2 regions of the Pantoea sp. At-9b genome follow, and region 2 is predicted to be linked to the other one. Evidence: predicted binding sites of a transcription regulator. Region 2 holds the regulator's gene; the other holds the start of a gene.
What was found. The regulator ArgR, encoded in region 2, controls arginine synthesis, uptake and breakdown. The targets are predictions, from matches to a motif close to ANTGAATAAAAATACANT.
Positions count from the first base shown of each region.

Region 1: argF (ornithine carbamoyltransferase) is a predicted target of ArgR. The motif match lies at 5,952-5,969, and genes of this name have one in related genera.

Region 1 is NC_014837.1:611,782-624,215, reverse strand. It holds gene pepA (leucyl aminopeptidase) at 1-515, shown strand, start outside; gene PAT9B_RS02745 (DNA polymerase III subunit chi) at 584-1,042, shown strand; gene PAT9B_RS02740 (valine--tRNA ligase) at 1,048-3,903, shown strand; gene PAT9B_RS02735 (GNAT family N-acetyltransferase) at 3,972-4,475, shown strand; gene PAT9B_RS02730 (tRNA-(ms[2]io[6]A)-hydroxylase) at 4,591-5,352, opposite strand; gene rraB (ribonuclease E inhibitor RraB) at 5,410-5,829, opposite strand; gene argF (ornithine carbamoyltransferase) at 5,994-7,001, shown strand; gene pyrB (aspartate carbamoyltransferase) at 7,246-8,181, shown strand; gene pyrI (aspartate carbamoyltransferase regulatory subunit) at 8,195-8,659, shown strand; gene ridA (2-iminobutanoate/2-iminopropanoate deaminase) at 8,740-9,126, shown strand; gene PAT9B_RS02700 (beta-N-acetylhexosaminidase) at 9,340-11,724, opposite strand; gene nrdD (anaerobic ribonucleoside-triphosphate reductase) at 11,994-12,434, shown strand, end outside.
Region 2 is NC_014837.1:3,905,116-3,917,549, reverse strand. It holds gene aaeB (p-hydroxybenzoic acid efflux pump subunit AaeB) at 1-267, shown strand, start outside; gene PAT9B_RS18005 (hypothetical protein) at 453-722, shown strand; gene yhcN (peroxide/acid stress response protein YhcN) at 780-1,043, opposite strand; gene PAT9B_RS17995 (YdgH/BhsA/McbA-like domain containing protein) at 1,147-1,419, opposite strand; gene yhcN (peroxide/acid stress response protein YhcN) at 1,509-1,772, opposite strand; gene argR (transcriptional regulator ArgR) at 2,264-2,734, opposite strand; gene mdh (malate dehydrogenase) at 3,163-4,098, shown strand; gene mscM (miniconductance mechanosensitive channel MscM) at 4,134-7,469, opposite strand; gene asd (archaetidylserine decarboxylase) at 7,484-8,380, opposite strand; gene rsgA (small ribosomal subunit biogenesis GTPase RsgA) at 8,531-9,580, opposite strand; gene orn (oligoribonuclease) at 9,683-10,231, shown strand; tRNA gene PAT9B_RS17955 (tRNA-Gly) at 10,394-10,469, shown strand; tRNA gene PAT9B_RS17950 (tRNA-Gly) at 10,496-10,571, shown strand; tRNA gene PAT9B_RS17945 (tRNA-Gly) at 10,597-10,672, shown strand; gene queG (tRNA epoxyqueuosine(34) reductase QueG) at 11,098-12,237, opposite strand; gene nnr (bifunctional ADP-dependent NAD(P)H-hydrate dehydratase/NAD(P)H-hydrate epimerase) at 12,236-12,434, shown strand, end outside.

The sequences.
Region 1 (12,434 bases), 1.1 Mb from region 2:
GCCCCGGTGACGTGCTGACCACCATGTCAGGCCAAACCGTCGAAGTGCTGAACACCGATGCCGAAGGCCGCCTGGTGCTGTGTGATGCCCTGACCTACGTTGAACGCTTCGATCCTGAAGTGGTGATTGATGTCGCCACCCTGACCGGGGCCTGCGTGATTGCGCTGGGTCATCATGTCAGCGGTTTGCTGTCGAACCACAATCCACTGGCGCACGAATTGATCAGTGCCTCTGAGCAGTCCGGTGATCGCGCCTGGCGTTTGCCCATGGCGGATGAATATCAGGAGCAGCTGGAATCCAATTTTGCCGACATGGCAAACATTGGTGGCCGTCCGGGCGGTGCCATCACCGCCGCCTGCTTCCTGGCTCGCTTCGCGCGCAAATTTAACTGGGCGCACCTGGATATCGCCGGTACCGCCTGGCGTTCCGGAAAAGCCAAAGGCGCGACCGGCCGTCCGGTTCCGCTACTGTCGCAGTTCCTGCTGAACCGCGCAGGTCTGAACGGCGACGATTGATTGCTGGATTGACCTTACTTGTGGGGCGCATAATGCGCCCCAATGTCATTAATGGAATCTAGCTCGCCATGAAAAACGCCACCTTTTATGTGATGGAGTCCGATACTGCCAGCGACGGCCTGAGCGCCATCGAAGCGTTGGTGTGCGATCTGGCCGAAGCACGCTGGCGTGACGGCAAGCGCATCCTGATTGCCTGTACCGATGAACAGCAGGCCAATCGTCTGGATGAAGCCTTATGGCAGCGCCCGGCAAACGCCTTTGTGCCGCATAACCTCGCCGGTGAAGGCCCGCGTTATGGCGCGCCGGTCGAGCTGGCCTGGCCGCAACGACGTGGCAGTTCACCGCGTGACTTGCTGATCAGCCTGCTGCCGCAGTTCGCAGATTTTGCTACTGCTTTCCATGAAGTGATAGACTTCGTTCCTTACGAAGAATCCCAGAAACAGCTGGCGCGTGACCGCTATAAAGCGTATCGCAGCGTTGGCTTCCAATTGAATACGGCGACGCCACCACCGCCGCAAACGACATAGCAGAAATGGAAAAGACATATAACCCGCAAGATATCGAGCAGCCGCTCTACGAGCACTGGGAACAGCAGGGCTACTTTAAACCGAATGGCGATACCAGCCAGGAAAGCTTTTGCATCATGATCCCGCCGCCGAACGTTACCGGCAGCTTGCATATGGGTCACGCCTTCCAGCAAACCATCATGGACACCATGATTCGCTACCAGCGCATGCAGGGCAAAAACACCCTGTGGCAGGCCGGTACTGACCACGCGGGTATCGCTACTCAGATGGTGGTTGAGCGCAAAATTGCGGCTGAAGAAGGCAAAACGCGTCAGGATTACGGTCGCGAAGCCTTTATCGACAAAATCTGGCAGTGGAAAGCGGAATCTGGCGGCAATATCTCCCGTCAGATGCGTCGCCTCGGCAACTCTGTTGACTGGGAGCGTGAGCGCTTCACCATGGATGAAGGGCTTTCCAATGCCGTGAAAGAAGTGTTTGTCCGCCTGTACAAAGAGAACCTGATTTACCGTGGCAAGCGCCTGGTAAACTGGGACCCGAAACTGCGTACCGCGATTTCTGACCTCGAAGTTGAAAACCGCGAAACCAAAGGTTCGATGTGGCACATCCGTTATCCGCTGGCGGATGGCGCTAAAACCGCTGAAGGTAAAGATTACCTCGTGGTCGCCACCACCCGTCCGGAAACCCTGCTGGGCGATACCGGTGTGGCCGTCAACCCGGAAGATCCGCGTTACAAGGATCTGATCGGCAAAGAACTGATTCTGCCGCTGGTGAATCGTCGCATTCCGATCGTCGGTGATGATCACGCCGATATGGAAAAAGGCACCGGTTGCGTGAAGATCACCCCGGCGCACGACTTCAACGACTACGAAGTTGGTCGTCGTCATGCGCTGCCGATGATCAATATCCTGACCTTTGACGGCGACATTCGCACCACCGCTGAAGTGCTGGACACCAACGGCGAAGAGACTGACGTCTACAGCAACGCCATCCCGGCAGAGTTCCAGAACATGGAGCGTTTTGCTGCGCGTAAAGCGATTGTCGCTGCGGTTGACGCTCTCGGCCTGCTGGATGAGATCAAACCGCACGATCTGACCGTGCCTTACGGTGACCGTGGTGGTGTGGTGATTGAGCCGATGCTCACCGACCAGTGGTACGTGCGCACTGCCCCGCTGGCGAAAGTCGCGGTCGAAGCGGTAGAGAACGGCGACATCCAGTTCGTGCCGAAGCAGTACGAAAACATGTATTTCTCCTGGATGCGTGACATTCAGGACTGGTGTATTTCCCGCCAGCTGTGGTGGGGTCACCGTATCCCGGCGTGGTACGACAATCACGGCAACGTGTATGTGGGTCGCACCGAAGAAGAAGTGCGTCAGGAAAACAACCTCGCCGCAGACGTGGCGTTGCGTCAGGACGAAGACGTGCTGGATACCTGGTTCTCTTCTGGCCTGTGGACCTTCTCCACCCTCGGCTGGCCGGAGAACACCGAAGCGCTGCGCACCTTCCACCCAACCAGCGTGCTGGTGAGCGGCTTCGACATCATCTTCTTCTGGATCGCCCGCATGATCATGCTGACCATGCACTTCATGAAAGATGAAGACGGCAAGCCGCAGGTGCCGTTCAAGACCGTGTATATCACCGGTCTGATCCGTGACGAAGAAGGGCAGAAAATGTCCAAGTCGAAAGGCAACGTCATCGATCCGCTGGATATGGTGGACGGCATTTCGCTGGAAGACCTGCTGGAAAAACGTACCGGTAACATGATGCAGCCGCAACTGGCTGATAAGATCCGCAAACGTACCGAGAAGCAGTTCCCGGACGGCATCTTACCATCAGGCACCGATGCGCTGCGCTTTACCCTCGCGGCGCTGGCTTCAACCGGCCGTGACATCAACTGGGACATGAAGCGCCTTGAAGGCTACCGCAACTTCTGTAACAAGCTGTGGAACGCCAGCCGCTTTGTGCTGATGAACACCGAAGATCAGGATTGCGGCCAGAACGGCGGCGAAATGAAGCTGTCGCTGGCGGATCGCTGGATCCTCACCGAGTTCAACAGCACGGTGAAAGCCTACCGTGAAGCGCTGGATAGCTATCGTTTCGATATCGCCGCGAACCTGCTGTACGACTTCACCTGGAACCAGTTCTGCGACTGGTATCTGGAGCTGACCAAGCCGGTGATGAACAACGGCAGCGAAGCGGAGCTGCGCGGCACGCGTAATACGCTGGTGACGGTGCTGGAAGCGCTGCTGCGTCTGGCGCACCCGATCATTCCGTTTATCACCGAGACCATCTGGCAGCGTGTCAAAGTACTGAAAAATATCAGTGACGACACCATCATGCTGCAACCGTTCCCGCAGTACGATGCGGCGAAAGAAGATGCGGAAGCGAAAGCGGATATCGAGTGGATGAAGCAGGCGATTGTCGCGGTACGTAATATCCGCGCCGAGATGAACATCGCCCTGAGCAAGCCGCTGGATGTCCTGCTGCGCGATTGTTCCCCTGCGGCACTGCGTCGCGTGGAAGAGAACCGCAACTTCCTGTCGCGTCTGGCTCGCCTGGAAAGCCTGACCATTCTGCCTGCGGGCGTGAAAGGCCCGGTATCGGTGACCAAGATCGTTGAAGGTGCTGAACTGCTGATCCCGATGGCGGACCTGGTGAACAAGGAAGCGGAGCTGGACCGTCTGGCGAAAGAGCTGACCAAGCTGGATGTCGAGATCGAGAAGATCCAGACTAAGCTGGCGAACGAAGGCTTTGTTGCCCGCGCACCGGAAGCGGTAGTAGCGAAAGAGCGCGAGCGTGCAGCGGAACTGGAACAATCAAAAGCAAAACTGATTGAACAGCAGGGCGTGATTGCGGCATTGTAATCGTTTCAGGCCAACTGCTTAACCGAAGCCGGGCACTGCCCGGCTTTTTTCTATCGGATGAGATGCTCATGACCACTGTCACCCCGCTGAATCTTCAGGTTCGTCCAATTACCGCAGCCGATAATCCGCTGATTGCTCGGGTAATTCGTGATGTTTCTGCCGAATTCGGTCTGACTGCTGACAAAGGCTATACCGTGTCCGATCCCAATCTGGACCGACTGTTTGAATTGTACAGCGAGGCGAACAGCGCCTACTGGATTGTCGAGCATCAGGGCAACGTGCTGGGCGGTGGCGGCGTCGCGCCTCTGGCGTGCAGTGCACCCGATATTTGTGAATTGCAGAAGATGTACTTTCTGCCAGAAGCACGCGGCTTCGGCCTGGCACGTGATCTGGCACTCCGCGCGATGGAGTATGCGCGCCAGCAGGGTTTCCGCCGTTGTTATCTGGAAACCACTGCCAGCCTGACCCGCGCCATTAAGCTGTATGAGTCGCTGGGCTTCACGCTGATTGATACCGCGATGGGCTGCACCGGGCATGTGGATTGTGAAGTGCGCATGCTGCGTACCTTATAATTTCCCTCCCCCGCTTGCGGGAGAGGGTTAGGGTGAGGGCAACAGCGCGCACCCTGTAATTTCCCTCTCCCGCTTGCGGGAGAGGGTTAGGGTGAGGGCAACAGCGCGCACTCCATTAAAACACCGGCACGCCACTGTGAAAGCGCAACTCGCTATCCGGCTCGCTGATTAAGCGCCCTTCTGCCTCACCAATCGCCCGCACGCGTGGCGCAATGTCCTTCGGTGAAATCTGTGCCGCCAGCGTCAGGTAATCCTGATAATGGCGTGCTTCTGAACGCAGCAGCGAGATGTAAAACTTCTCCAGTTGCTCATCCAGATACGGTGCCAGGCTGGCAAAACGTTCACAGGAACGCGCTTCGATGTAAGCACCGCAAATCAGCTTATCCACCAGCGTATCCGGCTCATGGGTGGTGACCTCACGCAGCAGCCCTTTGGCGTAACGGCTGGCGGTGATTTTGCGATACGGCAGGCCGCGTGCCTGCATGATTTCCCAAACCTGATAAAAATGATGCAGCTCTTCTTTTATCAGCAGCACCATCTTTTCCACCAGCTCATCCGCCCACGGCAGTTCGTTACGCACGATGATGCTTTTGGTCAGATTTTTATGGGCGTTGATGAAGTTGCTGTCATGATCTTCACCAAAAATAAAATCTTCATAGGGTTGCAACCACGCGAGGATGGCATCCCCACTCGGCTTATCGGCCACATATTTACGAATCAGCCAGACGGCGGTTTGCGCCGCTTTCAACTCACAAACCATATGATCGGTCAGCAGCAGCGTCAGGTTTTCTGGCTTGCGCGCCTCATCGATCCACGCCTGTGGTGTCCGGCAATGCAGAAACTGATGGATAGGTGCTAATAGCGGGGCGTAATTCATGAATGTCTTTATCTGCGGGAAAAAAATACGGGCAGCAACATGGCCGCCCGTTCATGCTTAGTGACGCACACCGTCGTCTTCATCATCGATGAAGTCGCCGTCGTCATCTTCGTCTTCCGCGTCCGGGTCTTCGAAGTAGGTGCCCCAGCCGTCGTAATCAACGTTGTATTTACCCGCCAGATTGACCAGTTGCTCCACCTGAGCATCAATCAGCTCGGGTTTCAGCGCGGCTTCGCTCAGGATATCGACACACATCACCGTGCTGCCATCTTCCAGTTCCAACTCTTCCGGTTCGGTGACTTCATAGCCCAGCTTGAAGGCATCCACCGCCGCTTTTTCCAGCGAGTCAAAATTGTTGCAGGAGAGATGATGCTCAATGGTGTACAGCGCATCCGGATCGCTGCCATCTTCCAGTAACTCATCAATGATCAACCGCGTCTCTTCGCGTTGTTCTTCCAGCAATGCTTCGTATGCCATAGGGATGTCCTCAAAATGTTCGGCAATGAATGCAATTATTTTCCCACACTGCCTCGCGCGCCACTACTCAAAACAGAAAGTTTCTTAACGCCGGGGTTGAAAATGCATATTCATACGGTTAGATTGAATTTTAATTCATTTATGATGCCCACATGGAGCGCTGTATGAGTCAGCTGAACCAACGCCATTTCCTGAGATTGCTGGACTTCACCCCAGCAGAAATTGATTACCTGTTAAGATTGGCCGGTGAATTAAAACACGCAAAGAAAAACGCCAGCGAAACGCAGTACCTGAAAGGTAAAAACATCGCGCTCATCTTCGAAAAAGACTCGACCCGTACCCGTTGCTCTTTCGAAGTTGCCGCTTATGATCAAGGTGCTAACGTCACTTACCTCGGCCCAAGTGGCAGCCAGATCGGCCATAAAGAATCGATGAAGGACACCGCACGCGTGCTGGGACGCATGTATGACGGTATTCAATATCGCGGCTATGGTCAGGCGCTGGTGGAAACCCTGGCGGAGCATGCCGGTGTGCCGGTGTGGAACGGTCTGACCACCGAATTCCATCCCACCCAGTTGCTGGCCGACCTGCTGACCATGCAGGAACATCTGCCGCAAAAATCCCTGAACGAAATGACGCTGGTGTATGTTGGCGATGCCCGCAATAACATGGGTAACAGCATGCTGGAAGCGGCGGCGATGGTCGGGCTGGATCTGCGTCTGGTGGCCCCGAAAGGCTGCTGGCCAGAAGAACAACTGGTGGAGCAATGCCAGATCGCAGCACAGAAAACCGGCGGCAAAATTACGTTGACCGAAGATATTGCTGCTGGCGTACAGGGTGCGGATTTCATCTACACTGACGTGTGGGTCTCGATGGGAGAAGACAAATCCGTGTGGTCCGATCGTATCGCGCTGCTGCGTCCTTACCAGGTGAACAGCGCGATGCTGGCGCTGACCGGCAATCCGCAGGTGAAGTTCCTGCACTGCCTGCCTGCGTTTCATGATGATCAAACCACGCTGGGACGTCAGATGGCCGAGCAGTATGGTCTGAGCGACGGCATGGAAGTCAGTAATGAAGTGTTTGAATCGACACACAGCATTGTGTTTGACCAGGCAGAAAACCGCATGCACACCATTAAAGCGGTCATGGTGGCTACGCTCGGCCAACCGTAATTCAGGCCACAGCAAACGATTACCTCGCGTGCGATTTCTGCTTGATGCAAATCAGTGAATGCGTATAATGCGCCACAATTTGCCGGGAGGAAGCATGCAACAGCGCAGCGCACAATTTGACGCTCAATTACGCCAGAAAGCTGGCGGCGCACCTGTTTCTTTCCGTCATCAATCGATCGCAAATCAAGCCCCTTAAGCAGGGGCTTTTTTTTGTCCGTCATCCGGCAGCGCAGAGGAGAGAGCTATGGCCAACCCGCTATATCGTAAGCACATTATTTCAATTAACGATCTCAGCCGCGACGAGCTTGAGCTGGTACTGCATACCGCTGCGCAGCTCAAGGCGCATCCGCAGCCGGAGTTGCTGAAACACAACGTCATCGCCAGCTGCTTCTTTGAAGCCTCAACGCGTACCCGTCTGTCGTTTGAAACCGCCATGCATCGTCTCGGTGCCTCAGTGGTAGGTTTTGCCGACGGGAGCAACACCTCGCTTGGCAAGAAAGGTGAAACCCTCGCCGATACCATTTCGGTGATTGGCACCTATGTCGATGCGATTGTGATGCGCCATCCGCAGGAGGGTGCCGCGCGCCTCGCCACCGAATTTTCTGGCGGCGTGCCGATTCTCAACGCCGGAGACGGTGCCAACCAGCACCCGACGCAGACCCTGCTGGATCTGTTCACCATTCGCGAAACCCAGAGCCGTCTGGATAACCTGAACGTGGCGATGGTCGGCGACCTGAAATATGGCCGTACCGTGCACTCCCTGACCCAGGCGCTGGCGAAATTCGACGGCAATCGCTTCTTTTTCATCGCCCCTGATGCCCTGGCGATGCCGTCATACATCACCGATATGCTGGATGAGAAAAACATCCACTGGTCGCGCCATGACAGCATCGAAGAGGTGATGCCTGAGCTGGATATCCTGTACATGACGCGTGTACAGAAAGAGCGTCTCGACCCGTCAGAATACGCCAACGTCAAAGCACAGTTTATTCTGCGTGCCAGCGACCTGGTCGGTGCGCGCGACAATATGAAGGTGCTGCACCCGCTGCCGCGTATTGATGAGATCACTACCGATGTCGACAGCACACCGCATGCCTGGTATTTCCAGCAGGCCGGTAATGGCATCTTCGCCCGCCAGGCCTTGCTGGCACTGGTCCTGAATCGCGATCTGGCTCTGTAAGGAGGAAAACAGCATGACACACGATAACAAATTGCAGGTTGAAGCCATTAAACGCGGCACGGTGATTGACCATATCCCGGCCCAGGTAGGCTTTAAATTACTGTCGCTGTTTCGCCTGACTGAAACCGATCAGCGCATCACCATTGGCCTGAATCTGCCGTCTGGCGAAATGGGACGTAAAGATCTGATCAAGATCGAGAACACCTTTCTCACCGATGATCAGATCAACCAATTGGCGGTGTATGCCCCCCATGCCACGGTCAACCGCATCGACGAATACGAAGTGGTGGCGAAGATCGCTCCGACGTTGCCGGATCGCATCGAACGCGTACTGACCTGCCCGAACGGCAACTGCATCAGCCGCAGCGAGCCGGTGTTCTCCAGTTTTGCGGTAAAAAAACGCGATAATGAAGTGCATCTGAAGTGCAAATATTGCGAGAAAGAGTTTGCGCACCACGTGGTGCTCGGCCACTGGTAATCGTCGGCATCGCCCCTATAATGGGGCGATATTTCATGACGCTGGCGAGCGCTGGCGGCACACTTTCTTAAGGAGAAACAATGTCTCGCGAAATCAGTACCGAAAAAGCACCGGCAGCGATTGGTCCCTACGTACAGGGCGTTGATCTCGGCAGCATGATCATTACCTCCGGTCAGATCCCGGTTGATCCGCAGACCGGCGCAGTAGCTGACGATGTGTCTGCCCAGGCGCGTCAGTCACTGGAAAACGTGAAGGCGATTGTTGAAGCTGCGGGCCTGAAAGTGGGCGACATTGTGAAAACCACGGTGTTTGTCAAAGACCTGAATGATTTCGCAACCGTGAACGCCACCTATGAAGCATTCTTCACCGAGCACCATGCCAGCTTCCCGGCCCGCTCTTGTGTTGAAGTGGCACGCCTGCCGAAAGATGTGAAAATTGAGATCGAGGCGATTGCGGTTCGTCGTTGATTCTTTGCCTGCTTTAGCCCTCACCCTCACCCTAACCCTCTCCCGCAAGCGGGAGAGGGGACAGATCGAGTGAATCTCCCGCTTCGCCGGAGAGGGGACAGATCGAGTGAATCTCCCGCCTCGCGTGAGAGTACACAGATCGAGCATATTGCACCTCTCCCTCTCCCTCTCCCGTCTTGCGGGAGAGGGCTGGGGTGAGGGTACAGCGAACACCTACTTAAACGATCGCAGCAGTTTCTCCAGCGGGCGTACTAACGCCAGCACCGTCTCATCCTGCACCTGGGCGGCAGCATCCAGTTTCGCCTGCATCTGCGCGACGTCACCGGCACCATACGCCTGATTCCGTTCCAGTGTCGCCACCAACTCCAGTCCCATACGGCTCAGCTCCGCCACCTGCTGCACCTGCGGTTGTAGCGCATGCAGCTGATAGTTGTGCAGCGTCAGCGGCATCACCCGATCGCTATTACTCAGCCAACGTTGTAATTGCTGACGAATCGCATTGGCCGCCTGGCGGTTGCCACGATTGGCGATCAACGCATCCACCTGCTTATCCAGCAAACGCACCGCTTCACTCTCAGCGGGCAGGACGTCGGCCAGACGGTTAAGCGGTTCGAAATAATTGTAGTGACCCGCCTGGAATTTCAGATGCTGACGCGTGTAATACTGCGCCGGTTCCAGCACCTCGCTCAGCACACGCAGCGGGGTGATGTCGGTACTGTTCGCCAGACGCATCATCTGTACCTCCGCCTGCTGATGCTGTTGCAGCCCAACCGAGACGGTACTCCAGCGATCGATAGCGTTGAGCCGCTGATACATATTGTCGCTGTCATTCACGTCGGCAGCAGACCACAAGCGCTCTGCCACCACAAAGGCACGTGGCCACAGTTTGGTATCGATAATCAGGCTGTTGACGTTTTCCGCCCACAGCGCCGCTTCACCCCCTTGCAGGTTGTTGCTCAGCTGCTGCGGACTGGGCAACGAAGGCGCTACGCCAGCCGGTGTTTGTGCCAGACGGCTGCCGCTGGTGGGATAACGCACATTGCCCACCAACATATATCCGGTCAGTTTGTTGTCCGTCAGCGTCACTACGGGCTGCACTTCACCCATCCAGGTATCGACCCGGAACGTCACCTGCCCGGAAGATAACCAGTTAACCTGGTTCACCAGACGGCGCGCTTTACCGTTAAAGTCGATAAAACCGCGCCAGCCCTCTTTCCCCTCAATCAGGGTGAAACTGCCCTTCACCGCGCTGCCTTTTAGCCGTGGCAGGGTAAATTCCCAGCTCTGCGCCTGCTCATCTGCCTGCACCTGATCCTGTCCGTTCAGCCCCTGCGGGAAAGGCTCATTTCGATAGTGGTAAGCCGCAGGCTGTGGCTGGTCGAGATAGAAACCGGTGGAGAGAATGCCGCGATAGTCGTTTTTCACCACCTCGCCCAGCGCATCCTGCCCCTGCCACGACTGGATAAGAATGCTGCGCGGTAGATCGGGATGATAAATTTCGTCCCAGCCCACCATGCGGCGCTGATGCGCTTCAAGAATCTTTTCCACCCGCTGATTAAACCAAGCCTGCAACGCATGGGCATCCTTTAGGCCATGATCGCGCATAAACTGTTGAATTTTCGGTGAGTCATTCCATTGTGAAGGATCGACCTCATCACCGCCAATATGCAGATAGGGATCCGGGAAGATCGCTGCCACTTCCCCCACCAGCGTATCGATAAAGGTAAAGACCTGTTCATTGCTGGGATCGAGCAACGGCTTAAATACCCCCCAGCCTCGCTCCATCTGGTAAGGCCCCGGAGCGCTGATCAGCTCCGGCATCGCCACGGCGATCGCCGAGGCATGGCCAGGCAGATCGATTTCTGGGATGACGCGGATACCGCGCTGCGTGGCATATTGCACGACCTCACGCATCTGCTGCTGCGTGTAGTAGCGGCCATCGCTGGCTTTGTCCTGCAACTGCGGGTAATGGCTGGAGGCAAAACGCCAGCCCTGGTCATCCGTCAGATGCCAGTGAAAGACGTTCATACGGGCCGCTGCGATACCATCAATCTGGCGTTTGAGGGTTTCCACCGGCATAAAATGGCGTGCGGAGTCGATCAGCAAGCCACGCCAGGCGAAGCGGGGCTGGTCATGAATGCTGACATAGGGGATCACCGTGCCGCTTTCACTGTTCTCAATCAATTGCAGCAGGGTCTCCATGCCGCGCATGGCACCGAAGCGTGTCTGCGCCTGGAGCAACACCCCATCGCTGTTCACCTCCAGATGGTAGCTTTCGTCGCTGTCCGGCTGCGGTAGGGGATTAACCGCCTGCTTGATTTGCACCCGGATCGTCGCCTTTTCATCCGACGCCCCCGCTGACAACAGCGGCCAGCCGGTTTGTCGCGCGATGCGCCGCAACCAGCGCGTCTCTGCCCCCTCCAGGTGGTCACCCGATATCTGTAGCGTCAGTTGCGGCGTCAGTGGGTAAGCCCCTCCGCTGTGGGGCAGCTCAACCTGTTGCGGCCAGGGCATCAACGGCAGATCCCCCGCCGGGGTCGCGCCAGCAGAAAAACTCAGGGATAAACAACCGGCAAGCAGCGTTCGTTGCAGAGGCATGGAGGGCATCCTTGTGAAATATTGACGGACCAAATCGAGCAAAAGGCTCATTAAACCTGTTTCGCGTCGCAAATCAAGTTGCGAAGTTCGGAACTATGGCTGGGTTAAAACTTTTTCAGTTTAGTCAGCGTTGCCGATTGCGCGCCTTTCAAACTTCCTTATCGCTTCTTTGCGCCATATCAAAAATCCTGCAATTAAACCCAACGCAAACACCATATATGGCGATTACACTTCGTAAAAATCACAACATGTAGTTTCATGGAGGGTAAATGGCAACGGTAGTGATTAAGCGTGATGGCTGCAAAGTGCCGTTTGATGCACAGCGCATCGCCAGTGCCGTACAGGCTGCGGCCCGTGCGGTGCAGGTGAACGATATCACCTGGTGCGCCCAGGTTGCGGCAGAGGTTGAACAGCAGCTGGTTGCACGCCACGAGGTGGATATCCGCGATATTCAATGTGCGGTAGAAGAGACGCTGATGAGCGGTCCATGGCCGCAACTGGCGCGCGCCTATATTGAATACCGTCACGATCGCGATCTGGCGCGCGAACAGCGCGGGAAACTGCATCACGCTATTCGTGGCCTGGTTGAACAAACCAACGCCGCCCTGCTGAATGAGAACGCCAACAAAGACAGCAAAGTGATCCCCACCCAGCGTGATTTACTGGCAGGGATCGTCGCCAAACATTACGCGCAACAACAGATCCTGCCG
Region 2 (12,434 bases):
ATCGGCCATCAACGCTTACGTAATGCAGAGGTGCCGATCAATGCGGATCTCTCGGCGTATCACCGCCAGCTGCGATCCACCGCTGACCAGGTGATCTCGACGCGGAGTGATGATAAGCGGCGTGTCTATTTTGAGCAGTTGTTACGTGAGCTGGATGTCTATCAGGAGAAACTCCAGCACTACGCGGCCCCCGTCAGTGTGACGGAGCCGGTGAAGCGTCTTGCCACGATGCTGAGTAAGTACCAGAACACCTTGATTCAAATCTAAAACGAGCCACCGTTTGCGACGGTGGCTCACTCGCACCAAACCCACCGGTAATGCCATCTATACTTTCCTGACGGGATGCAAACTGTCAGGGGAAGAGGACATCCACTTCTCCCGCAGCAACACAATCATTTCAACGCAGGCTACCCGGTCTAATGGGCAGTGGTACAGAAAAGAGAGTCGTCATGATGAGAATCGAACGTTTTGATTTCGATGAAATCGTCGATCAGGCGCACTTCTTCCGCCAGTTTAGCGACCGTTTTGCGCTGGCGGATCTGGCGATTACTGATTTGGATGATCTCTGGCAAGTGGTGACCGGCGATCAACTGCCGTTGCCGCTGGAGATTGAGTTTATTCACTTAGGATCAGGACAGAAACGTCGCTATGGGGCGTTGATTTTGCTGTTTGATGAGGCAGAAGAGGAGCTGGATGGTCAGCTCCGCTTTAATGTGAAGTGACGTAAAAAGGGCCCCGGCGAGCGGGGCCAAAGGGTTCGTCAAGCAGTTGACGAGGAATTACTTATACAGTTCAGCAGTGATGTGATAGTTGTCGCCGGTACGGGCTTCAATCACTTTATAGGCGCTGGCACCCTGTTCATCGGCTTTCTGTGACAGCTGAGCACGATAATCCATTGGTGCACCGGCAGTACCACTGATGGTTACTGTCCCCGCAGGCTGCATATTCTGAGCCTGTTCCGCAGTGACCAGCTGTGCCGCAGAGGCACCAAAGGTCAACAGTGAGAGCAGGCTAGCGGTTGCGATGGTTGCTTTGATTTTCATTCGTGGTCTCCTCATTACAATCAACAACCTGCGGTAATAAGTGGGTAGCGGGTCGTCGATGCATATCCAGGCGTCGCTCGGACGCCGGATAATCATTTATCGATTATTTGTACAGTTCAGCAGTGACGTGGTAGGTGTCATTCTGATTGTTTTCAATGATGCGGTAGTGGCTGGCACCCTGAGCATCGGCTTTCGCTGACAGCTCCTGACGGATGTTGTTCTGGTCGCCATCACGGCCGCTGACGCTGATGGTTTGGTTCAGCGGTTGCAGATTCATGGTGTCTGCCTGTTCATTGGTAATCAGGCTGGCAGCGCTGGCACCGAAAGAAAGAACGGAAGCCAGGCTCAGAACTGCGATAGATAATTTAGTTTTCATGATTCACTCTCCTGAATTTGGGTGGACAACCTGAGCGCAATCGCATCTCAAATGGGTTGTCATTCACATTGCGTCTTGTTTCGGCGAACTTATTTATAAAGTTCAGCAGTCGCGTGATAGGTGTTGTCATTACGCGCTTCGATTACGCGGTAAGCTTTAGCACCTTGCTGATCTGCTTTTTCGCTCAATTGCTGATGGATATCCATCGGTGAACCAGCCGTGCCGCTGACACTGATGGTGCCGGCCGGTTGCAGATTCATGGCCTGATCGGCGTTGATAGAATCTGCGGCGAAAGCGCCAAATGACAGGGCAGATAGAATGCTCAGGGTTGCGATAGTAGTTTTAACTTTCATGATTATTTCCTCGTCGTCTGTTTTTTCTCTTTTTGTTTGGTGTGATTTGCATCACGAAAAGAAGTATAGATCTAATCACCCATGAAATTAATATTCTGCTAATAATGTTTGGTTGTTATTCTTTGTCCTTATGACAACTTTTAATAACTGAGTGTTATAAAAACCGCCTGGTTTCTGCCCAATGCCTGTTAATTACATGTAAAAACAATGGGCTATGTCATTTTATCTTTCTGTGCGAAATATGGCGGTTGATCCCGCTGGCTGGTGCGCCGTGAGTGGCTTATATGGCTGAGCTTGGTATGTAAAGCAGTGTAAAATAGCGCGAAAGGTTAAGCAGGATAAAAGGTCCTACCAATTGTTACAGAGCGTGAGAACCACGAGGAATATGCTTAATACATTGTTTCTGGTGGATTTTAGCTTAAGCGAGGCGACGAGAAGAGAAGATGTGCGAGTTGTTACCGGCAGGTAATCTGCCGGTAGCAAGCAGGGTTTTATAGCTCTTGTTCGAATAACATCAGCACAGCGTCATGCAGCTGCTTAACGGTGAACGCGCGCGCGGGGGTAATAAAGATGGTGTCATCACCTGCGATCGTGCCGAGGATACCTTCGGCTTTGCCCAGTGAATCCAGCAGGCGGGCGATGAGCTGTGCGGCACCCGGGCTGGTATGAATCACCACCAGAGCATCGTTGTAGTCGATATCCAGCACCAGATTCTTCAGCGGGCTGGTGGTGGTCGGCACACCCAGCTCAGCTGGCAGGCAGTAAACCATCTCCATTTTCGCATTGCGCGTGCGTACCGCACCAAACTTGGTAAGCATACGAGAAACTTTTGACTGATTGATGTTCTCGAAGCCGTCTTCCTGTAACGCCTGCACAATTTCGCCCTGAGAGCTGAATTTCTCTTCTTTCAGGAGGGCTTTGAACGCCTTAACCAGGTCGTCTTGCTTAGATGGGTTTCGCATAGGTTACCAATAAAAAGAGGGATGCGTAGGGCAATAGGCCCATGCAGATAAATTATTATGCATTTAAATGAATTTTTATGCAATAAACAGGTGAGTATTTCGCCAGGGATGTTTGCGAGGGCGGCGATCATAACAGAGATTTACCGCTACGCCAAAATCGCGGTATGGCGCGCAAAAGCGAAGGTTGCAATGTTGTTATATTATTGAAGTGGTAACAACAAAATGATTGATCATTGCCGACCCTGTCTTCTGGCTGCGACCTATGATCATTCAGGCGACTTCTGAAGTGTGGATGTCTCGGGAGCCGTATTGCGGCGTCAGTGTTAGTAGCGCGACGGGTATTGTCGCTATCGCCTGAGAAGTTGATTAAACTCGTAACCCGATGGAAATCCGGCAGATCTCTGCCCCACCTTAATAAGGAGTCCAGGATGAAAGTTGCCGTTCTCGGTGCCGCTGGTGGTATTGGCCAGGCGCTAGCACTGTTGCTCAAGACCCAATTACCCGCAGGTTCAGCCCTTTCGCTATATGACATCGCCCCGGTTACACCGGGTGTGGCTGTGGATCTCAGCCACATTCCTACTGCCGTAAAAGTTGAGGGTTTTAGTGGTGAAGATGCCACGCCCGCGCTGAAGGGAGCCGATGTGGTGCTGATTTCCGCCGGAGTGGCACGTAAACCCGGCATGGACCGCGCCGATCTCTTTAACGTTAACGCCGGTATTGTGCGTAACCTGATTGAGCAGGTGGCAAGTACTGCGCCCAAGGCCCTGATTGGCGTGATCACCAACCCGGTTAACACCACGGTGGCGATTGCGGCGGAAGTGCTGAAGAAAGCCGGGGTGTATGACAAAAATCGCCTGTTTGGGGTCACCACGCTGGATATTATTCGCGGCAACACCTTTGTTGCGGCGTTAAAAGGTAAGCAACCGGGCGAGATTGAGGTGCCGGTAGTCGGGGGGCATTCTGGCGTCACCATTCTGCCGCTGTTGTCGCAGGTTAAAGGCGTGAGTTTCAGTGAGCAGGAAGTTGTGGATCTCACCAAACGTATCCAAAACGCGGGTACTGAAGTGGTAGAAGCAAAAGCCGGTGGCGGCTCAGCAACGTTGTCGATGGGGCAGGCCGCGGCCCGCTTCGGTCTGTCGCTGGTACGCGCCTTACAGGGCGATGCTAACGTGGTGGAATGTGCTTATGTGGAGGGCGATGGTGAATACGCACGCTTCTTCTCACAGCCTCTGCTGCTGGGGAAAACCGGGATCATCGAACGCCGTCCTATCGGGACGCTTAGCCCCTTTGAGCAGCAGGCGTTAACCGGCATGCTGGACACGCTGAAAAAAGATATCGCCCAGGGCGAAGAGTTTGTGAAATAAACCGACCAGGTGCGCATCCACTGCGCACCTCATTTTTATAACCCACCCGACTTATAATTACGTGCCGCAGGTGCGCCATTGCTGGCCGGGCTTTTCTTGCCCACGGTTTCCATACGTACCTGGAAGGGCGGGAAAGGCATTTCGATGCCGTGCTCGGCGAAGCCATGCAAAATCAGCTGATGCAGTTCATGACGCAGCGGCATGCGGTGTCCCATCTCGGCAGCATACACACGCAGTTCAAACAGCTGGATACCTTGTTGCAGATCGACGAGGAACACATCCGGGGCGGGCATATCCAGTACATAAGTACAACGCTCAGCCGCTTGTTTCAGGATCAGGGTGACTTCATCGCTATTGACCCCAGCCGGTGCCGGAATGGTCAATACCACACGCGTTACCGAATCAGACAGCGACCAGTTAACAAATTGCTCGGTAATAAAGGCCTTATTCGGCACGATAATCTCTTTGCGATCCCAGTCGGTAATGGTGGTCGCGCGGGTGTTGATGCGGGTGATACTGCCGGTGAGATCGCGGATGGTAACGGTATCGCCGATACGAATCGGTTTTTCAAACAGGATAATCAGGCCGGAAATAAAGTTGGCAAAAATCTCCTGTAAGCCAAAGCCTAAACCGACACCGAGTGCGGCGACCAGCCATTGCAGCTTCGCCCATTCAATGCCAATCATTGAGAAGCCAATCAGTCCGCCAATCAGCATCAGGATATATTTGGTCAGCGTGGTGATGGCATAACCGGTGCCAGGCGTCAGACTCAGGTGCTGCAACAGCGCCAGCTCGAGGAGCGCAGGCATGTTCCGCACCAGTTGGGTGGTAATAATCAATACCAGAACGGCGATCAGAATCGATCCGAGGGTAATCGGCTGAATGCTCTCCACCCCCTGTACCGTGGTACTGACATCCCACAGACGAATATTTTCGAGGAAACCAAACGCCGAGTGTATCTCTGACCACAGCACAATCACTGACACCAGGGCGATCAGCGTCAGTATCGAACGTACCAGCCGCAATGACTGGGCGCTGATAGCGTCAAGATCGATGACCGGTTCATCTGCTTCCACCCCTTCGTTGCTGCCGGCGGCTTGTTCTTTGTCTTCTTCACTGCGCGCGCGGTTGGCCAGCATATCGGCACGGCGCTGACGGGCGCGATCAAAGGCAATACGCCGACGTTGGATTAGCATCCAGCGCCGAACAATATGGTAAATCACCAGCAGGAAGAACCAGATCCCGACCGAGGTTTCCAGACGCGCCAGCAACGCCTGCGCTGTTGCCAGATAGCCGATGCAGGATGCGAACGCCGCGACCAGGGGAATGGCGATCATCAGGTTCCACAGAATACGGTTGATAAAATTATCACCGTTGCCTTCTTTATCCAGATACAGCGGAATACCGGCGCGTTTCAGGCTGACCGTCACGATGCTCAGTGCCCCGCAAATCAGGATGAAACACAACCTGCCGAGCGTTGATGAGAACTCACGGTCTTCCAGGTTAGCGAAAGCGATGAGCAGCATGATCAGCGGTACAATCAGGCCAACGGTCAGCGAGTAATAACGCATTGCACGCGCCACGCGTGCCTGGGGCCAACGGAAGTGCACCACAAACAGGCCATTCGGACGGGCAAAGGAGGCGCTGATCATAAACGCCCACAGCAGCGGCAGCGTGGCGGTAATACCATCGCCAATCGCCACGGCAATCGGGTAGGGCCAGGCTTCCTGCAAACCGTAGCCGAGGGCGGCCCATAACACCGGAATCGGTACAGCCACCAGAATCGACCAGAACACCGTGCGCAGCGTCAGACCGAAGTGATCCTGTGTCACCTTGCCGACCTTGCTGGCAGCCCGGGCGAGAAACGCATGGTAGTGACGGCGTGAACTGATGCTGAAGCCAACCAGCAACACGGCACCCAAAATCGGTAACACTGTTTCTTTACTGGTAAACATCATCGCCAGGGCTTTGCCCAACTGACCCAGTGTGTCGAGCGACAGCAGACGCGCCAGCGCCTGTGCGGTATCCATCGGGAAACTCAGGTCAACCGTACTGACATCAGCGGTCCAGAACAGATAACGATGGGTGGCATCGCGCACTTCCGTAAGTGCATCCTGCAACTGGGTGTTGGAAACTTTAAGTTTGGTAATTTCCAGAATCAGCGTATCGCAGCCGGAAATTAATGAGTTGAGCAGCTCGCGCTGGGTTTTCAACTGGGCTTCCAGAATGCGGCTCTGTTCACTGGTGAACGGCGTGCCATCATCCTGTTTCTCTTTGCGCAATTCCTGCTGACGCTCAAGTAAATCCTCATAACGCAGCCGTTGGACGCGCAGCTGAGCCATTTCGTTATCAATCTGCTGCGATTTAGGCATATCAGGCAAACGAGCCACTTGGGCGCGTAGCGCTTCACCCAGCAGATTCGATGCACCGAGCCACTGCGATTGCTCGCGCAGGGTGCTCAGCGCCTGACGGACCTGTAAAGTTTGATTGGTGGCCAGGCGTTGCTGTGAAGCGACCAAATCCATGCGTTGTGCTTGCTGGTTAAGGTCAGCAGACAATTCACGGTTGACGCGGAATTGTTCGCTAATGGCGCTGGGCAGATCGCCGCTGTTTTCCGCCAGTTGCTCGGTACGTTCCAGAGCTTGTTCAGCTTCACGCTGGCGCTGATTATTCAGTTGATTGCGCAGCGCTTGCAGATAATTGTCCAGTTGCGTGGCCTGGCGCTGATGCACCTCGGCACGCATCCGTGCCAATTCCTGGCGGTTATTGGCGGACAGCTGCGCCAGTTCCAGTTCATCAACGCGCGCTTTGTTGGCGGCGTTTTCCGCCTGACGTGCGTAAATCTGCGCCTGTTCCTGGGGCGTAGTAGCGGTTGACGCGCCCTGTACCCGACGATCGCTCTCCGTCATGGCCCGGCGCGCTTCGGTTTGTTGCTGCGGTAACTGTGACAGCGAATCGCTGATCTCACGCGCCCGATCTTGTTCCTGCTGTGCCTGACGCCCCTCTTCCAGCAGCTGACTGCTGACCTGCAAAATTTCCTGATCCAGCTCGGTGCTGCTCATATTATTGCGCACCGTTTTGCTGCTATCACTGGTCATGCTGGCGAGTTGCTGGCGTAGCTCGCGCGCCAGACGTGGGAAGTCGTCAATCACCTGCTGATACTGCTTTGCCCGTTCCAGCGAATCATCACGTTCAGCGAGGAAATTCAGTGCCGTTTCCAGCGTCTGGATTTGCTCAGTTTGGGCAGGGGAGCTTTTCGCAGATTTGACGGCGTCCAGCTCCTGTTTCAGGTCACTGGCTTGTGGCACGGTGGCCGCGAAAACAGGGCTGCTGAGCCACAGGCTCAGCAGCAGGATCAGAAAGGCACGCACAGGGAGTTGTCCTGTTAGTCGGCGAGTGGGGTGGCTGCACCCTGCTGCGGCAGAGCAATGGCCAGTGGCTGGCCGAGACGGGTTTTGCTCTCCGCTTCCAGGCTTTCAGCCAGTTTGACGCGCTTAGGTGCAAACAGGTTGATCACGGTGGAACCCAGCTTGAAGCGTCCCATTTCCTGGCCCTTCAGCAGCACCACAGCGCCATCATGATCGGCTGCCGGATAGCGCCAGCGCTTAATCACCCCTTCACGCGGCGGGGTGATGGTTCCGGCCCAAACGGTTTCGATACTACCAACAATAGTCGCACCGACCAGAATCTGCACCATCGGACCATGATCGGTATCGAACACACAAATCACGCGCTCGTTACGCGCAAACAGGTTGGGGATGTTGCGCGCGGTCAGCGGATTGACGGAGTAGAGATCGCCCGGCACGTAGATCATTTCGCGCAGGATACCGTTACACGGCATATGCACCCGGTGATAATCACGCGGCGCGAGGTAGGTGGTGACAAACTCACCGTCCTGGAACTGCTCCGCCAACGTATCATCGCCTGCCAGCAAAGCCTGCAAGCTGTAGTAGTGGCCTTTGGCCTGAAAGATCTGATCCCCTTCAATACGACCTAACTGACTGATAGCACCATCGGCAGGCAGAGCCAGCAGGGTGGCATCGGGGTCGATCGGGCGCGCGCCCTCTTTTAACGGACGGACGAAGAAGTCATTAAAGGTGCGATAGCTGGCGGTGTCTGGTTTGCTGGCTTCCGCCATGTCCACTTTGTAGTACCAGACAAAAATATCGATGACCGCTTTGGTCAGCCAGCCACCACGACGACTGGCACCCCAACCGGCAAGTTCGGTCAGTCCTTTCTTAGGCAGAATATGATTCAGGCCGAGCTTAAAACGATCAAACACCTTAGCCTCCTGGCTTTATTACACATCGTTTATACAAAAGGGGGCGGATTGTAGCAGCGCCCCGGTCAGTTGGCGAATGTGCCGTTATATACCTGTCATACTTCGAGTTACCGCGCGTTGACTGCGCTCGAAAGATGTTGGGTATACCCGTTAATCTTCGCTGGCGGAAAAGTTTTTACGCGTTTTTACCTGCGCCATGCTTTCCAGAATTCGGTGGTAGTTATCGAAGCGGGATACGTCGATGGTGCCGTTGTCTACCGCTTCACGAATGGCGCAGCCGGGATCGTTGCCGTGTTTACAGTCGCGAAACTTACAATCACCCAGAAACTCACGGAATTCGACAAATCCACGGGTGATTTGTTCCGGCTCCAGATGCCACAAACCAAATTCGCGTACCCCCGGGGAATCAATCACATCGCCACCATGCGGGAAATGGTACAGGCGTGCCGCGGTGGTGGTGTGCTGGCCGAGTCCGGAGACATCCGACACATCGTTAGTCAGGATCTCATCACCTGCAACATCGAGGCCCAGCAGGGCATTCAGCAGGCTGGATTTGCCGACACCGGACTGTCCGGCAAAAATGCTGATGCGCCCGGTCAAGGCGGCTTCCAGTTCGTCGAGGCCATTTTTGGCGCGGCTGGACACCATCAGCACGCGGTAACCAATGTGACGGTAAATCTCCATCTGTTCGTCAACAAAGGCGCGTGCGTCGTCATCCAGCAGATCGGTTTTGTTCAACACCAGCAGCGGCTCGATCCCCAGGGTTTCACTGGCGACCAGATAACGATCGATAATATTGAGTGACAACTCGGGCAGGATCGCCGACACGATAATGATCTGATCGATATTGGCGGCGATCGGTTTCACGCCGTCGTAGAAGTCGGGGCGCGTCAAGACGCTGGTGCGATCGTATACCGCCTCGACGATCCCTTTGCCGCCGTTCTCATTGGCTGCGCGCCACACAACGCGATCGCCGGTCACCAGCGAGCGAATGGTGCGGCGGATATTGCAGCGATGCACCTCGCCGCTGCTGTCTTCAACGTCTGCGTGCATGCCGAAGCGGCTGATCACCACGCCATCGGTAGGCTCCCCAAACAGGCTATCATCCGGTTCCGGTTTCTCGTTCCGTTGCTTCAGACGACGCTCGTGGTTGGCGCTTACGCGACGTTGTTGACCCTTCGACAGTTTATTTTTGCTCACGCATCCTCTCATGCTTTCGCCAGGCTTCGCCCCGCTGGGCAAAACGTCTATGATACACCTTAATTTAGTGTAATGACGACTTTGGCAACGGGCGGAAAATGCATGACAGCTGGAAATGAAAACAATCTGATTTGGATCGACCTCGAAATGACCGGGCTGGATCCAGAGCGCGATCGCATCATTGAGATCGCCACGCTGGTGACGGATGCCAATCTGAATATCCTGGCGGAAGGGCCGGTGATGGCGGTGCATCAATCTGATGCGCAGCTGGCGCTGATGGATGACTGGAATGTGCGTACCCATACCAATAGCGGTCTGGTGGATCGTGTGAAGGCCAGTCAGTTTGACGATCACGCCGCTGAACTGGCGACCATCGAATTTCTCAAACAGTGGGTGCCTGCCAATACCTCGCCGATTTGTGGCAACAGCATCGGCCAGGATCGTCGCTTTCTGTTCAAATACATGCCGGAGCTGGAAGCCTATTTCCACTACCGTTACCTTGATGTCAGCACGCTGAAAGAACTGGCACGTCGCTGGAAGCCCGATATCCTGCCAGGCTTCAAAAAGAGCGGCAGCCACCAGGCGCTGGATGATATCCGCGAGTCAGTCGCGGAACTGGCATACTATCGCGAGCATTTTTTGCAGCTTTAATCGCCGCCGGGTGCGCAGGAAAACAGCAGGTTGCTGAATTAATCGGCAAACGCGCGCAAAGCGCAAAATTTTGCTTTCAGGCTCTTGCGATGGAAAGGATTTCTCGTATAATGCGCACCCCGTACCGATGAAGAATTTCGGTGCGGTCAGAACCAAGATGATGCGGGAATAGCTCAGTTGGTAGAGCACGACCTTGCCAAGGTCGGGGTCGCGAGTTCGAGTCTCGTTTCCCGCTCCAAAATTTGGTTCAGCAGTACCTCCTATGCGGGAATAGCTCAGTTGGTAGAGCACGACCTTGCCAAGGTCGGGGTCGCGAGTTCGAGTCTCGTTTCCCGCTCCAAAATTTGTATAGCAGTACCTCCTACGCGGGAATAGCTCAGTTGGTAGAGCACGACCTTGCCAAGGTCGGGGTCGCGAGTTCGAGTCTCGTTTCCCGCTCCAGATTTTTATATTCATTTAAGTTATTTGTCTTCGGTCACGAGCAAAACTAAAACTGTGGCAGCCAGACCGTTTTCTGGAACGTTTGCGCCATGCTGCAAAGTCAAAAATTGATGAACTGACGACAGTTGCTGCCATGATCGGCCAGCAGGTTATCCACAATCTGCCCGGCGCATTCAGACGGCGCTTTACCCTATATGCAAAACCGTTTTGAACAGAGTTATCCACAGGCTCTGGACGACTGCATAGCGCTGAAATTATGTATAAATGTTTACGATAAATCAGTAATTTATTGATTTATATGCCTATTTTCATGTTTCAGACTGTTGTTAAACTTATTAGACGATATAACGGGGCATACCGCTAATCGGCCTGATAATTTTATTCACAGCATGTGGAAAAGGATTTTATCCTGCAAATTTGTTCAATCACGCATCACGTGATAAACCTTTTTCGATGGCGCGTACCAGACGCAATTTCTGTGCCGGTTGAACCTCAACCTTGAGGGCGGCGCGTTTCTCACGCTGTTGTGCCAACGCCCATTCAATATGCTCATCCAGCAATGGATGCTCTCCGCAACGCTGTTGCAGCACGGCGATATTTTCTTCTGACCAGGGGGCATTGCCCAGCGCCACCGCCACATTACGTAACCAACGCAGATGCCCAATACGGCGAATGGCGGATCCTTCCGTAACGCGCAAAAATTTTGCCTCATCCCACATAAACAGTGTCGTGAGCGGTGGAGCATGCAGCACGGCACGCGGTGAAAAATCGTCTTCATCCGTCAACTGACCGTAACGGTTCCACGGACAAATCAGCTGACAATCGTCACAACCATAGATACGGTTGCCAATCAGCGGGCGAAACTCTTCCGGAATGGCACCTTCCAACTCAATGGTCAGGTATGAGATGCAGCGTCGCGCATCGACGGTATAAGGCTCGACGATGGCGGAGGTGGGGCAGATGGTCATACAGGCCACGCAGCGGCCACACTGTTCCTCCTGAGGGGTATCGACCGGCAACGGCAAGTCGATCAGCAGTTCGCCGAGGAAAAACCACGAACCCGCTTCACGGTTGAGAATCAGTGAATGTTTACCGGTCCAGCCCAGACCCGCTTTGGCTGCCAGTGGGCGCTCCAGCAGCGGGGCGGAATCAACAAACGGGCGAAAATTCAGTTCGCCGCAGTGCGTCTGAATCATTTCCCCGAGCTTTTTCAGTCGATTGCGTAATACTTTGTGATAATCGCGGCCCAGCGCATAACGGCTGACATAGCCAAGCTGTGGGTTTTTAAGCGTACTGGCAAAGGCCGCTTTAGCAGGCAGGTAGTTCATGCGAACGCTGATCACCCGCAGCGTACCGGGCAGTAACTCATGCGGACGCGCACGCATCATGCCATGTCGCGCCATCCATTCCATCTCGCCGTGGTATTGTTTCTCCAGCCACGCCTGGAGCCTGGGCTCTTCAACACGCAGGTCTGTATCGCAAATACCGACTTGCTGGAAGCCAAGTTCGCGCCCCCAGAGTTTAATCTGTTGAGCAAGCTGATGAAGATCGAGAGGGTATGACATGAGAAACCAGGAATTGAACGCTAACACGGGCAGTTTATCACACTCTGTCTGGCCCGCGCAGGCTATCGGACAACTGGAGCGTGATGCCGCCGACAGCCTGGGGCTGACCCTGTATGAACTGATGCAGCGCGCCGGGCAGGCCAGTTATGAACTGGCGCGTCGCCTGTGGCCTGAAGCCAGCCACTGGTTGATTCTTT